DNA from 3 places in the Pseudomonas sp. Seg1 genome. Region 2 is predicted to be linked to each of the others. Evidence: predicted binding sites of a transcription regulator. Region 2 holds the regulator's gene; each other region holds the start of a gene.

The links. Region 2 encodes FliA, which starts transcription of late flagellar genes. Its sites were predicted from a motif close to CTAAAGTTTNNNNNNNNNNNGCCGNTAA; they were not measured.
Region 1: the regulator FliA is predicted to act here: its motif matches at 1,790-1,817, upstream of motA (flagellar motor stator protein MotA).
Region 3: the regulator FliA is predicted to act here: its motif matches at 3,077-3,104, upstream of KI231_RS15005 (methyl-accepting chemotaxis protein).

The regions. Positions count from the first base shown of each region.
Region 1 is NZ_AP021903.1:627,821-632,047, reverse strand. Features, by position in the region: gene motB (flagellar motor protein MotB) at 1-866, opposite strand, end outside; gene motA (flagellar motor stator protein MotA) at 870-1,721, opposite strand; gene KI231_RS02685 (HDOD domain-containing protein) at 1,888-3,426, shown strand; gene rhdA (thiosulfate sulfurtransferase) at 3,469-4,227, shown strand, end outside.
Region 2 is NZ_AP021903.1:1,864,985-1,869,211, reverse strand. Features, by position in the region: gene KI231_RS08320 (protein phosphatase CheZ) at 1-734, opposite strand, end outside; gene KI231_RS08315 (chemotaxis response regulator CheY) at 752-1,123, opposite strand; gene fliA (RNA polymerase sigma factor FliA) at 1,290-2,030, opposite strand; gene fleN (flagellar synthesis regulator FleN) at 2,027-2,857, opposite strand; gene flhF (flagellar biosynthesis GTPase FlhF) at 2,974-4,227, opposite strand, start outside.
Region 3 is NZ_AP021903.1:3,388,577-3,392,803, reverse strand. Features, by position in the region: gene KI231_RS15015 (AAA family ATPase) at 1-468, opposite strand, end outside; gene pnuC (nicotinamide riboside transporter PnuC) at 465-1,028, opposite strand; gene KI231_RS15005 (methyl-accepting chemotaxis protein) at 1,315-2,949, opposite strand; gene KI231_RS15000 (undecaprenyl-diphosphate phosphatase) at 3,254-4,084, shown strand; gene KI231_RS14995 (DUF1294 domain-containing protein) at 4,081-4,227, shown strand, end outside.

The DNA of each region.
Region 1 (4,227 bases), 1.2 Mb from region 2:
GGTTTCGCCGGATCGGCACCTTGCGAACCTTCGATCGCGGCTTGGGCCTTTTTGGTCAGCACCACGATGTCGATGCGTCGGTTGACCGGGTTGAACGGGTTTTCCTTGTCGAACAATGCCGACGAGGCGTAACCGACCACCCGCGCCACTTGCGCATCCGGATAGCTACCCGCAACCAGCGCACGGCGGGCGGCGTTGGCGCGGTTGGCCGACAGCTCCCAGTTACCGAAATCGCCAGTGCCGGTGTACGGCTTGGCGTCGGTGTGGCCGCTGATGCTGATCTTGTTCGGCACCGCTTTGATGGTGTCGGCCATGGCCAGCAGGATGTCTTCGAAGTACGGTTTCAGGCGTGCCGAACCCGAGTCGAACATCGGCCGGTTCTCGGCGTCCATGATCTGGATGCGCAAGCCGTTCGGCGTGATCTCGAAAAGGATCTGGTCCTTGAATTTCTGCAGCTGCGGATTCTCGTCGACCTTGTTCTGCAGTTCTTGCAGGAGCAGTTCCAGACGTTCTTTCTCAACCTGCTCGGCCATGCCTTCAACCTGTTCGGTGTCGACCGTGACCTTGTCCGGTTGCGGCTGGGATTTAACCTCGGGGTTGAGGGTGTTTTCCGGCGCCAGTGTCGGCGTTCCGCCCAAATCGATGATGTACGGCGTGCCGCTTTCGGAGAAGCCGACCGGGTCTTTGAAATAGCCGGCGATGGCGATCTTCTGCTCAGGCGTCGCGGTGGACAGCAGCCACAACACCAGGAAGAACGCCATCATCGCCGTGGCGAAGTCGGCGAAGGCGATTTTCCACGCCCCGCCGTGATGCCCGCCGGCTATGCGCTTGACGCGCTTGATGATAATCGGCTGATTATTTTCCATGACTTAGCGACCGCGAACCGCTTGTTCCAGCTCGGCGAAGCTTGGACGGTGCGCCGGGTACAGAACCTTGCGACCGAACTCGACCGCCAGCGACGGCGGCATGCCGGAAGCCGAAGCCACCAGCGAAGCCTTGATGGCCTCGTAGACGTTCAGTTCTTCCTTGGCATCGTGAGCCAACGAGTGCGCCAACGGACCGAAGAAACCGTAGGCCGCGAGAATACCGAAGAAGGTACCCACGAGTGCCGCACCCACGTGCAGACCAATGGACTTCTGATCGCCTTCACCCAGCGAGGCCATGGTCACCACGATACCCAGTACCGCCGCGACGATACCGAAACCCGGCATGGCGTCGGCAATGCCGTTCACCGCGTGGGATGGGTGCTCGAGGTCTTCCTTCAGGCTATACAGCTCCATGTCGAACAGGCCTTCCAGCTCGTGCGGAGCCATGTTGCCGGAGGACATGATGCGCAGGTAATCGCAGATGAACGCGGTCATGCGTTCGTCTTTCAGTACCGCCGGGTACTTGGCGAAGATCGGGCTCGCAGCGGCATCTTCGATGTCGCCTTCGATGGCCATCATGCCTTCGCGGCGGCTCTTGTTGAGGATCTCGTAGATCAGGCCGAGCACTTCCAGATAGAAAGTGTGGCTGAAGCGCGAACTGAACATGCTCAGGGATTTCTTGAGCACGTGCATCGTCATGTAACCGGGGTTGGCCTGGAGGAATGCACCCAGTGCCGCACCACCGATGATCATCACCTCGAAGGGCTGGATCAGGGCGGCAATCTTGCCGTGGGAGAGCACGTATCCGCCGAGCACGCTCGCGAATACGACGATGATGCCGATAATTTTAGCCATAGGTAGAAAGTACTTATTTAAGTCGGGTTCAAGGTCATATTCGGAAGTTAAAAAATCTCTTCTTCTACTTATCGGCAAAACTGCGCCAGACTATAGCCAGTTCAGGCGAAAAGCCAATTTAGCCCATGCCGGGCGCGTCTACAGTCAGTGAAGATCTCGTCCAGACATGGCTAATGAAACGAACGTCCCACACGCAAAACCGACCACCGTCGACGGCTGGGTCAAGCTGCTCGACAGCGTCCGCCTGCCCGTGCCGCAAGAGGCTCACGACAAAGTCTGCCGGGCGATCCGTGATAATCGCAGCTCGATACGCGACATCGCCGACCTGATGCAGGACAGCCCGGCGCTGGCCTTGAGCATCATCCGTGAGGCGAATCGTCACACCCACGGCAACATGGGCACGCCGGCGGAAAATCTTGAAGTCGCGATCAACCGTCTCGGCCTCGCCCGCACTGAGGAATTGCTCGCGCGCCTACCGGCCGAACCGCAGATGCAGATCCCCAAGGCCCTGCGCCAACTGCAAATGATCAGCCAGCACGCTTCGCAGCAAGCGAACGGTTTTTTCGCCAGTCGCCTCGCGCGGCTGTGGCAGGACATTCATTGGGGCAGTTTGCTGTTTCTCTCGCCGTTGTGGCCGCTGGCGCTGACTTACCCACAACTGCTTGAGGAGTGGGAGCTGCGGGTTATCCACAAGGGCGAATCGGCGCGGACTGTCGAGAAGCAATTGTTCGGTGTGCGTCTGCTGAAAATCGCTGAAGCGCTGGTGCAAGTCTGGCATTTGCCGATCTGGGTGCAGCAGGGCTACAAATTGCTGCTCAGCGAACAGCGCGAACTGGTCAAAGTGCTGCGCATCGCCCGCGACAGCGAACATCCGCTGCGCCAGCAAAACCGCCTCGACGATGACCCGACCTTGCGTCGCTGGCTCAATCAGCCGGCCAACACCGTGCTGCTGGCCAATGGTCTGGCGCTGTCGGCACAGCAGGCCTGGGACAGTCCGCACAGCGAGCGCTGGCAGTACCTGACCAGCCTTTATCTGCAGATTTCGATGGACGAGGTGCAGCAACAGCTGCACCAGCAAGCCGCCAACAGTGCGCGTCAGCATGCAATGCCCGATTTGTGGCACCCGGCGGTTTCGCTGTTGTGGCCGTGGGGCACTCATCGTTTGCCTGCCGGCATGTTGCCCGCGCCAGCGCCGAATGCCGAAGATCTGACCCAGTGGCGTAAACAGTGCGCCGAACTGCTCGCCGAGCCGAGCCGCTTTACCAATGCCATGAGCCTGACCGTCGCCGCCCGCGATGCCTTGGTTGCCAGCGGCATGCGCCGGGTGATGATTCTGATGGCCGATCGCACGCAATCGAATCTGCGCGTGCATCAGACGTTCGGTCTGCCGAAGGAAGCCGGGGCGCTGAATTTTGTCGTCAGCCAAAGCAAAGTCCTGCAACGACTGCTGACCCAACAGGCGCAGGTGCGGATCAATCCCGAGAACAACGCACAATTCTCCGCGTTATTGCCGGCAGGCCTGCGCACGCTGTTCCGTGGCGAGCACCTGTTCCTGCGCTCATTGCTCAATAATGGCCGGGTGATCATGATCGTCGTTGCCGATCAGGGCGGCGGGCCGTTCGCCGACATCAGCGTGCAAGCCTTCGGCAAAACCGCGCAGTGCATCGAAAAGGCCTTGCACAGCTTTAGCAGCCGTGGCCGATGAGGCTGCGCTACAATCCTCCCCTTTGTGCTCTGGAGACCTCACATGTCTGACTTCTCTGGCTTGCCGCTCGTTATCGAACCGAGCGACCTGCTCCCTCGGCTCGAGTCCAGCGAACTGATTCTGGTGGACCTGACCAGCCCCGCCCGCTATGCCGAAGGTCACCTGCCCGGTGCACGGTTTGTCGACCCGAAACGCACCCAGCTCGGCCAGCCGCCGGCGCCGGGGCTGCTGCCGGCGAAAGCCGATCTGGAAGCGTTGTTCGGTGAACTGGGCCATCGCAAAGACGCGGTCTACGTGGTCTATGACGACGAAGGCGGCGGCTGGGCCGGGCGCTTCATCTGGCTGCTCGACGTGATCGGTCACGACAAGTACCACTATGTCGATGGCGGTCTGCCGGCGTGGCTGGCGGAAGGTTCGCCGATGTCGATCCAGGTCCCGCCGGCTGTCGGCGGCCCGGTGCCGTTGACGCTGCACGAAGAGCCGACCGCCACCCGCGAATACCTGCAAAGCCGTCTCGGCGCCGCCGATCTGGCGATCTGGGATGCACGCGGGCCGCTGGAATACTCCGGTGAGAAAGTGCTCGCAGCCAAGGGCGGGCACATTCCCGGCGCGGTCAACTTCGAATGGACGGCGGGCATGGACAAGGCACGTCACCTGCGCATTCGCACGGACATGCCGCAGATCCTCGAAGACCTCGGGATCACCAAGGACAAAGAAATCATTACCCACTGCCAGACCCATCACCGGTCGGGCTTCACTTATCTGGTGGCCAAGTCCCTCGGTTATCCGCGGGTCAAGGGC
Region 2 (4,227 bases):
TCTTCTCGTTTATCGGCATGAATCTGCGGACCTTCACCCTGCGAGAGATGTTTTTGTGGATCTTTTTCTGCAAGCATCGCTGCACGGTCATGTTCGATGCCCGCAAAGCGGTCGACCTGACTGGCCATGAGCACAAGTTTGAGCAAATTGCTTTCGACTTCGGTGACCAGTTGGGTCACACGCTTGATCACTTGACCGGTAAGGTCCTGGTAATCCTGAGCCAGCAGGATGTCGTTCAGATTGCTCGACACCGCACGGTTGTCCGTGCTGCTGCGTGACAGAAAACCGTCGACCCGGCGCGCCAGTTCGCGGAACTCTTCAGCTCCGACTTCACGACGCATGAAACGCCCCCAGTCGGTACTCAAGGCCTGGGCTTCTTCAGCCAGACCATTGACCACCGGCGTGGCGCTTTCCACCAGATCCATGGTGCGGTTGGCCGCGGCTTCTGTCAGCTTGACCACATAGCCCAGGCGTTCGGTGGCGTCGGTGATTTGCGACACTTCCTCAGCCTGCGGCATGTGCGGATCGATCTGGAAGTTGACGATCGCACTGTGCAGTTCACGTGTGAGCTTGCCGACTTCCTGATACAGGCCACGGTCACGGGTCTGATTGAGCTCATGGATCAGTTGCACAGCGTCGCCGAACCTGCCTTTTTCAAGGCTCTCGACCAGTTCGACCGCGTGTTTTTTCAGGGTCGACTCGAAATCGCCCTGTGAAGATTCGTTATGCTCCATAGCTCCCCCGCGCGTCATCAGCCGATGCGTTCGAAAATCTTCTCGATTTTGTCTTTCAACGCCTGAGCCGTGAAAGGTTTGACCACGTAGCCGTTCACACCGGCCTGAGCGGCCTCGATGATTTGCTCGCGCTTGGCTTCAGCGGTCACCATCAGCACGGGCAGATGCTTGAGTTTTTCATCGGCACGCACGTGGCGCAGCAGGTCGATACCGGTCATGCCCGGCATGTTCCAGTCTGTTACCAGAAAGTCGATGCTGCCGCTGTTGAGCACCGGAATGGCGGTAGTGCCATCGTCGGCCTCGACGGTGTTGGTGAACCCAAGATCGCGCAGCAGGTTCTTGATGATCCGCCGCATCGTTGAGAAGTCATCAACGATGAGGATTTTCATGTCTTTGTTCAATTCGACCTCCAAGCAGTCTTAAACGCGCCCAGCACCTGGGCGCGCCACTTCAATCAATCGGCGCAGCACTCGAAGACTGTCTGGAGCACAACAGAGCAAGACCGGTGCCGTTCATCACTGCACCAGCCTCGTTCGCAGTGTCCCCACACTGCCTTCAGCGCGCTCGCCACTCCCCCAAACGCCCCCGCAAACGGGCCGCGCACTGGCTGTGTAACTGGCTGACCCGCGATTCACTGACGCCAAGGACTTCACCGATCTCCTTGAGGTTCAGCTCTTCGTCGTAGTACAGCGCCAACACCAGTCGCTCACGCTCCGGCAAATTGGCAATCGCGTCCGCCAGCGCCGCCTGGAAGCGTTCATCTTCCAGATCGCGTGACGGCTCAAGATGAGCACTGGCGCCATCCTCGTGCAGCCCTTCGTGTTCGCCGTCCTGCAAGAGGTCGTCGAAACTGAACAAGCGACTGCCCAGGGTGTCATTCAAAATCCCGTAGTAATCGTCGAGACTCAATTGGAGTTCGGCCGCAACCTCGTGATCTTTAGCATCACGGCCGGTTTTAGCTTCAATTGCCCGAATTGCGTCGCTGACCATACGGGTGTTGCGGTGAACCGAGCGTGGCGCCCAGTCCCCTTTGCGCACTTCGTCGAGCATCGCGCCGCGGATTCGAATGCCCGCGTACGTTTCGAAACTGGCGCCTTTACTGGCGTCGTATTTGGTCGAGACTTCGAGCAGGCCAATCATCCCGGCCTGAATCAGATCCTCGACCTGCACACTCGCCGGCAATCGCGCCAGCAGGTGGTAGGCGATGCGTTTGACCAGTGGCGCGTAACGCTCGATCAACTCGTACTGCGCGTCACGTGCCGACTTCTTGTAGTAGTTCATACCGCTGGCGGTCATAACACAGGCCCTGCCGTTTGCTGCACGAGGCGCTCGACGAAAAACTCAAGGTGGCCGCGCGGGTTGGCAGGCAGTGGCCAGGTATCGACCTTCTGCGCGATCGCCTTGAACGCCAGCGCGCACTTGGAACGCGGGAAAGCTTCATAGACCGCTCGCTGCTTCTGCACTGCCTTGCGCACGCTTTCGTCGTAGGGCACGGCGCCGACGTATTGTAGGGCCACATCAAGGAAGCGATCCGTGACCTTGGTCAACTTGGCGAACAGGTTGCGACCTTCTTGCGGGCTCTGCGCCATGTTGGCGAGGACGCGGAAGCGGTTCATGCCGTAATCGCGGTTGAGCAGTTTGATCAGTGCGTAGGCATCAGTGATCGAGGTCGGCTCGTCGCAAACCACCAGCAACACTTCCTGGGCTGCGCGAACAAAACTGACTACCGAGTCACCAATACCCGCAGCGGTGTCGATCACCAGTACATCGAGATTGTCGCCGATGTCACTGAAGGCCTGAATCAGACCGGCATGTTGCGCCGGGCTCAGGTGAACCATGCTTTGGGTGCCGGACGCGGCCGGCACGATGCGGATCCCGCCGGGACCCTGCAACAGCACGTCGCGCAATTCGCAGCGGCCTTCGATCACGTCGGCCAGGGTACGTTTGGGCGTCAGGCCCAGCAGAACGTCGACGTTCGCCAGCCCCAGATCGGCGTCCAGCAGCATGACCCGACGGCCAAGCTCTGCCAGCGCCAGAGACAAGTTCACTGACACGTTAGTCTTGCCGACGCCACCTTTGCCGCCGGTCACCGCGATCACCTGTACGGGATGCATGCTGCCCATGTTATTTCTTTACCTTGTCTTGCATAGACGGAGGCCACATTACTGGCTGCGCGTTCACAACCGGAACAATGCATGGCAGACCATCGATGTAGGTACAAAAACTGTTCATGATTACCTCAGCCAACCTGCTTGGTCGGGCTGTGATAGATATCAGCGAACATGTCGGCCATGGCTTCTTCGCTGGGTTCTTCCTGCATTTGCACGCTGACGGCGCGGCTGACCAGTTGATGACGCCGCGGCAGATGCAGATCATCCGGAATCCGTGGGCCATCGGTCAGGTACGCGACCGGCAATTCATGACTGATCGCCAGGCTCAACACTTCGCCAAGGCTGGCCGTTTCATCCAGTTTAGTCAGGATGCAGCCGGCGAGCCCGCAACGCTTGTAACTGTGATAAGCGGCGGTTAGAACCTGTTTCTGGCTGGTGGTTGCCAGCACGAGATAATTTTTTGCACGGATGCCACGCCCGGCCAGGCTTTCGAGCTGCATGCGCAGGGCTGGGTCGCTGGCTTGCAGGCCGGCGGTATCGATCAGCACCACGCGTTTGCGTAGCAGTGGATCCAGCGCCTGCACCAGCGACTGGCCCGGATCGACGTGGGTCACCGGCACATTGAGGATGCGACCGAGGGTCTTCAGTTGTTCCTGAGCGCCGATACGGAAACTGTCCATGCTCACCAGCGCCACATTCTGCGCGCCGTACTTGAGCACATAACGGGCCGCCAGTTTGGCCAGCGTGGTGGTCTTGCCCATGCCGGCGGGGCCGACCATGGCAATCACACCGCCCTCTTCCAGCGGCTCGACTTCCGGTACGGCAATCATCCGCGCCAGGTGCGCGAGCAACATGCGCCAAGCCTGACGAGGTTCTTCAATATCGGTGATCATCGCCAGCAGGTCGCGCGACAGCGGGCCGGACAGGCCGATCCGCTGCAGACGGCGATACAGGTTGGCTTGCGCCGGACGGCTGCCTTGCAGCTGATTCCAGGCGAGCGTGCCGAGCTGGACTTCCATCAGCTCGCGCAGGCTGTTCAATTCAAAACGCATCGAATCCAGCGCACGCGGATCCACGCCGCCGGAGGACTGCGCAGGCGCCGGGGCCGGACGCGCCGGGGCGGCGTAAGTCGGCTCGCTCAGCGGCTCAGCGGCAGTCAGCGGCAGGCCAGCGGTCAACGGCAGCCCGGCGAAAATCTGGCGATTGCTATTGCCATCGGCTTCGCCACGCAGGCTCAGTTCGGCCTGGGCGGTGACGATGCGCGACTGGGTCTTGCGCAGCTCGTCTTCGAGTTCCATGTTCGGAACCCGAGGCGCCAGCGCCGACAATTTGTAATCCAGTGCCGCCGTCAACTCGACACCGCCGGCAATGCGGCGATTGCC
Region 3 (4,227 bases), 1.5 Mb from region 2:
ATTGCCCTCTATGACCTTGAATGGCTGGTCATGGCGTTCCAGCCACTCGCGGGTGGCCTGGTAGAACGCCAGGCGCTGATCCAGACCCGGCTGGCAGCGCTGACCGTCATCGGTCCAGTCGATCTGCTCGGGAGACAGGAGAAGGTGCAGGTCGTAATGCCGCGCCAGCAATTGCGGCTCAAGCCAGGCCGGACAGTCGCCGAACAGCGTCTGGCTCCAGAGCATGTTGCTCAGCAGATGAGTGTCGAGAATCAGCAGCGGCGGCCGTTGCGCCCGAGCCTGATCTTCCCATTGCAGTTGCCCGCGAGCGATCTCGGGAATGTCGGCCAGACGGGTGTCGCGAGGGTTCTGCTCGATAAACCAGCGCACGTACTCGTCTACCCGCAGCCCGCCGAAACGTTGTTGCAGGCCGGCCGCCAGCCAGCTCTTGCCGGTGGACTCGGGGCCGGTCAGCACCACGACCTTCATGTGCGCAACGCCGGATCGGCGCGCCATTCGCGCCAGCCCTGAATCGCAATAAGCGTGAACAAGGCATACAGGGCGGCGGTGAGGTACAGGCCCTTATAAAGAAACAATCCGACGAAAATCACATCCAGCACGAACCAAAGCGCCCAGCATTGCAGGCGTTTCTGCGCCATCCACAACTGCGCCACCAGGCTGAAACCGGTCAGCGCCGCGTCCAGCCAGGGTTGCGCGGCGTCAGTCCAGTGCGCCATGGCGGCGCCCAGCAACACGCTGCCGATGGCGCCCACGCTCAGCCCCAGCATTATCGAGCGAGCATCCAGGTGCGTGACCTGACGTCCGTCGTGCATCGTCCCGGCGCGAGTCCATTGCCACCAGCCATAGACTTGCAGCGCGGCATAGATCACTTGCAGCAACATGTCCGAATAGAGCTTCACTTCAAAGAAGACCCAGCTATAGAGCAGCACCATGACCAGCCCGATCGGCCAGCACCACGGATTCTGTTTAACCGTCAGCCACACGGCAATCACACCGAGAGCGGCGGCAAACAGTTCAAGCCCGGACATGTGGGTTCCTTGGAGGGAGTTGAGGAGGGGGCGGATTGTACCCAGAAAAGCTGTAGGAGTGAGCCTGCTCGCGATGGCTTCGGCGGCGTCAACAATGATGTTGAATGTTCCGCCTTCATCGCTGGCAAGCCAGCTCCCACAGGGTTTTGAGTAATGCCCAAGATGGGTGGGCATGGCATAAATCCTTGTGGGAGCTGGCTTGCCAGCGATGGCGGTATGTCAGCACGGTAGATATTGGCTGACATAAACCTGTCTCCAGCAGGCTCACTCCTATAGTGGGGCGGTGCTAGACGCGGAACTGACGCAGCAGGCTGTTCAACTGTTCGCTCAACTGGCCGAGCCGCACGCTGGCGGCACTCGACTGCTCGGCTGCGATGGCCGTGCTGTGCGACAGCCCGGCAGCCTGGGTCACGTTCTGATTGATGTCCTCGACCACATGCGCCTGTTGCAACGTGGCGCTGGCAATCGATGCATTCAGGCCATTGAGATTACGCAGCGCCTGGCCGATAGCGTTCAGGCTGGCGCCGGCCAGTCCGGCTTGTTCAATGGTCAGTTGCGAAGCTTTGCTGCTGTCACCAATCACCTTGACCGCTGCCTCGGAGTGATTTTGCAGGCGCTCGATCATCGACTGGATTTCCGCTGTCGACTTCTGTGTACGCTGCGCGAGCAAGCGCACTTCATCTGCCACCACGGCAAAACCACGCCCCTGTTCACCGGCCCGGGCCGCTTCGATGGCCGCATTCAGTGCGAGCAGATTGGTCTGCTCGGCAATCGAGCGAATCACTTCCAGGACGCTGCCGATCTGCGTGCTTTCGGCGGCAAGGGTGCGAATCACCTCTACCGCTTGATCGATAGTGCCGGACAGCTTGTCGATCTGTTGCAGGCTACCGTCAATGTTGATCTGGCCTTGCTGCGCCTGGGCCTCGGCATCACGCATTTCGGCGGCAGCATGCTCGGCGTTTTTCGCCACATCCTGCACACCGTAGGTCACCTCGTTGATCGCGGTGGCCACCAGTTCCATCTGCTGCGATTGCTGCTGGCTGCGCTGCTGGGCCTGCGACGCATCGTTGCCCAGTTCGCTGGACGACTGGCCCAGCGCGCTGGCCGAGACCTGCAAGTCGCCGATCACCCGGCGCAGTTTGGCCGTAAACGCGTTGAAATGATGAGCCAGCTCAGTCACTTCATCCTTGCCATGGGTATCGAGGCTGCGGGTCAGGTCGCTTTCACCGCTGGCGATGTTGGCCATGGCGTTCACGGTTTCCTGCAGCGGACGGACGATGCTGCGCGCAATCAGGATCACCAGCAATGCCATGATCACGGCGATGGCCAGGCCAATCACCGTGGCCTTGATCACCTGTCCCTGGAACTCGGCCTGCACATCGTCCACATACACGCCAGAACCGAGCACCCAGCCCCACGGCTCGAACAGTTTTACGTACGAAGTTTTTGCCACGGGCTCACTGGCGCCGGGCTTCGGCCACCGGTAATCGACCATGCCGGCGCCCTTGGACCTGGCAATGGCAACCATCTCGTTGAACACCGCGAAACCATCCGGATCGCGAATTGCCGAGAGATTCTGGCCCTCGAGTTTGGGGTTGGTCGGGTGCATGACCATCACGGGGGTGAGGTCGTTGATCCAGAAATAGTCGCTCTGGTCATAACGCAGACCACGGATGGCGGTGAGCGCCTGCTTTTGCGCAGCCTCTTTGCTCAGAGTGCCGGCGGTTTCCAGATCGTGGTAGTAGGTCAGCAAACCGCTGGCGGTCTGCACCACATGCTGGGTTTTCTGGGCTTTGGCGCGATACAGGTCATCGTGGATCTGCTTGAGCATCAACACGCCCAAGGTCAGCAACATGACCACTGCCACCACCAAAATGAGCCACAAGCGTCGGCTGATCGACACACTGCGCAAGCTGTTCATAACGCTGTCACTCCGGATTCTTTTTCTTGTAATAAACGACCGCCAGCATCCAACCACGATTTCGCGGTCTGGCATACGCGACCCAAGTCGTATAACGCGGCAGCGCTATTAAGGCTTGTCTGTTAGGATTTCGGCCCCGCGCGTGAAAACCTGAATCCAAGTTGATATTTCACGGAATTTTGACCCTTTCGTGTGGATCCTGTGCGCGCGGAATCGGTACAGCAACAACCAGCTACGCTGATCGCAGTGAACGTAAAAAAATACTATCGGGGCATGCCTGCGTGCATCGCTCTTTGGGGGATTGATGGATCTTTGGACCGCCTTGCAGGCACTGATACTAGGAGTTGTAGAAGGGCTGACGGAGTTTTTGCCCATTTCCAGTACCGGACACCAGATCATTGTTGCCGACTTGCTCGACTTCGGCGGCGAGAGGGCCATGGCGTTCAACATCATTATTCAGCTCGGCGCGATCCTCGCGGTGGTCTGGGAGTTTCGCCGCAAGATTCTGGATGTGGTGGTCGGTTTGCCAACACAGCCAAGCGCACGGCGTTTCACCGCCAACCTGCTGATCGCGTTTTTGCCCGCCGTCGTGCTGGGCGTGATCTTTGCCGACCTGATCCACAAATACCTGTTCAACCCGATCACCGTTGCGGCGGCGTTGGTCGTCGGCGGGATCATCATGTTGTGGGCTGAACAACGTCAGCATGAAGTGCACGCAGAAACGGTTGATGAGATTCGCTGGACCGATGCGCTGAAAATCGGTTTCGCCCAATGCCTGGCCATGATCCCCGGCACATCGCGTTCTGGCTCGACCATCATTGGCGGCTTGCTGTTCGGTCTGTCGCGCAAGACGGCCACCGAGTTCTCGTTCTTCCTTGCCATGCCAACCATGGTCAGTGCTGCGGTGTACTCGGGCTTCAAATACCGCCATCTGTTTGTCCCGGCGGATTTCCCGGTGTTCGCCATCGGTTTCGTCACCGCGTTTATCTTCGCGATGATCGCAGTGCGTGGCCTGCTCAAGTTTATCGGCAGCCACAGCTATGCGGCATTCGCCTGGTATCGGATCGTCTTTGGCCTGTTCATTCTGGCGACGTGGCAGTTCGGCTGGGTGGACTGGGCGGCGGCCAAGCCATGAGCGATTCCCGCGCACGCCGTCCTGAAGGTCGCCCCTCTGGCGGCCATGTTCAGCATCTGAAATTGAAACTGGTGGTGCTGGTAATCGTCTGCGCGCTGCCGTTGTTCGGCTCGCTGTCGATGTGGCTGCGCGGGATTTCACTG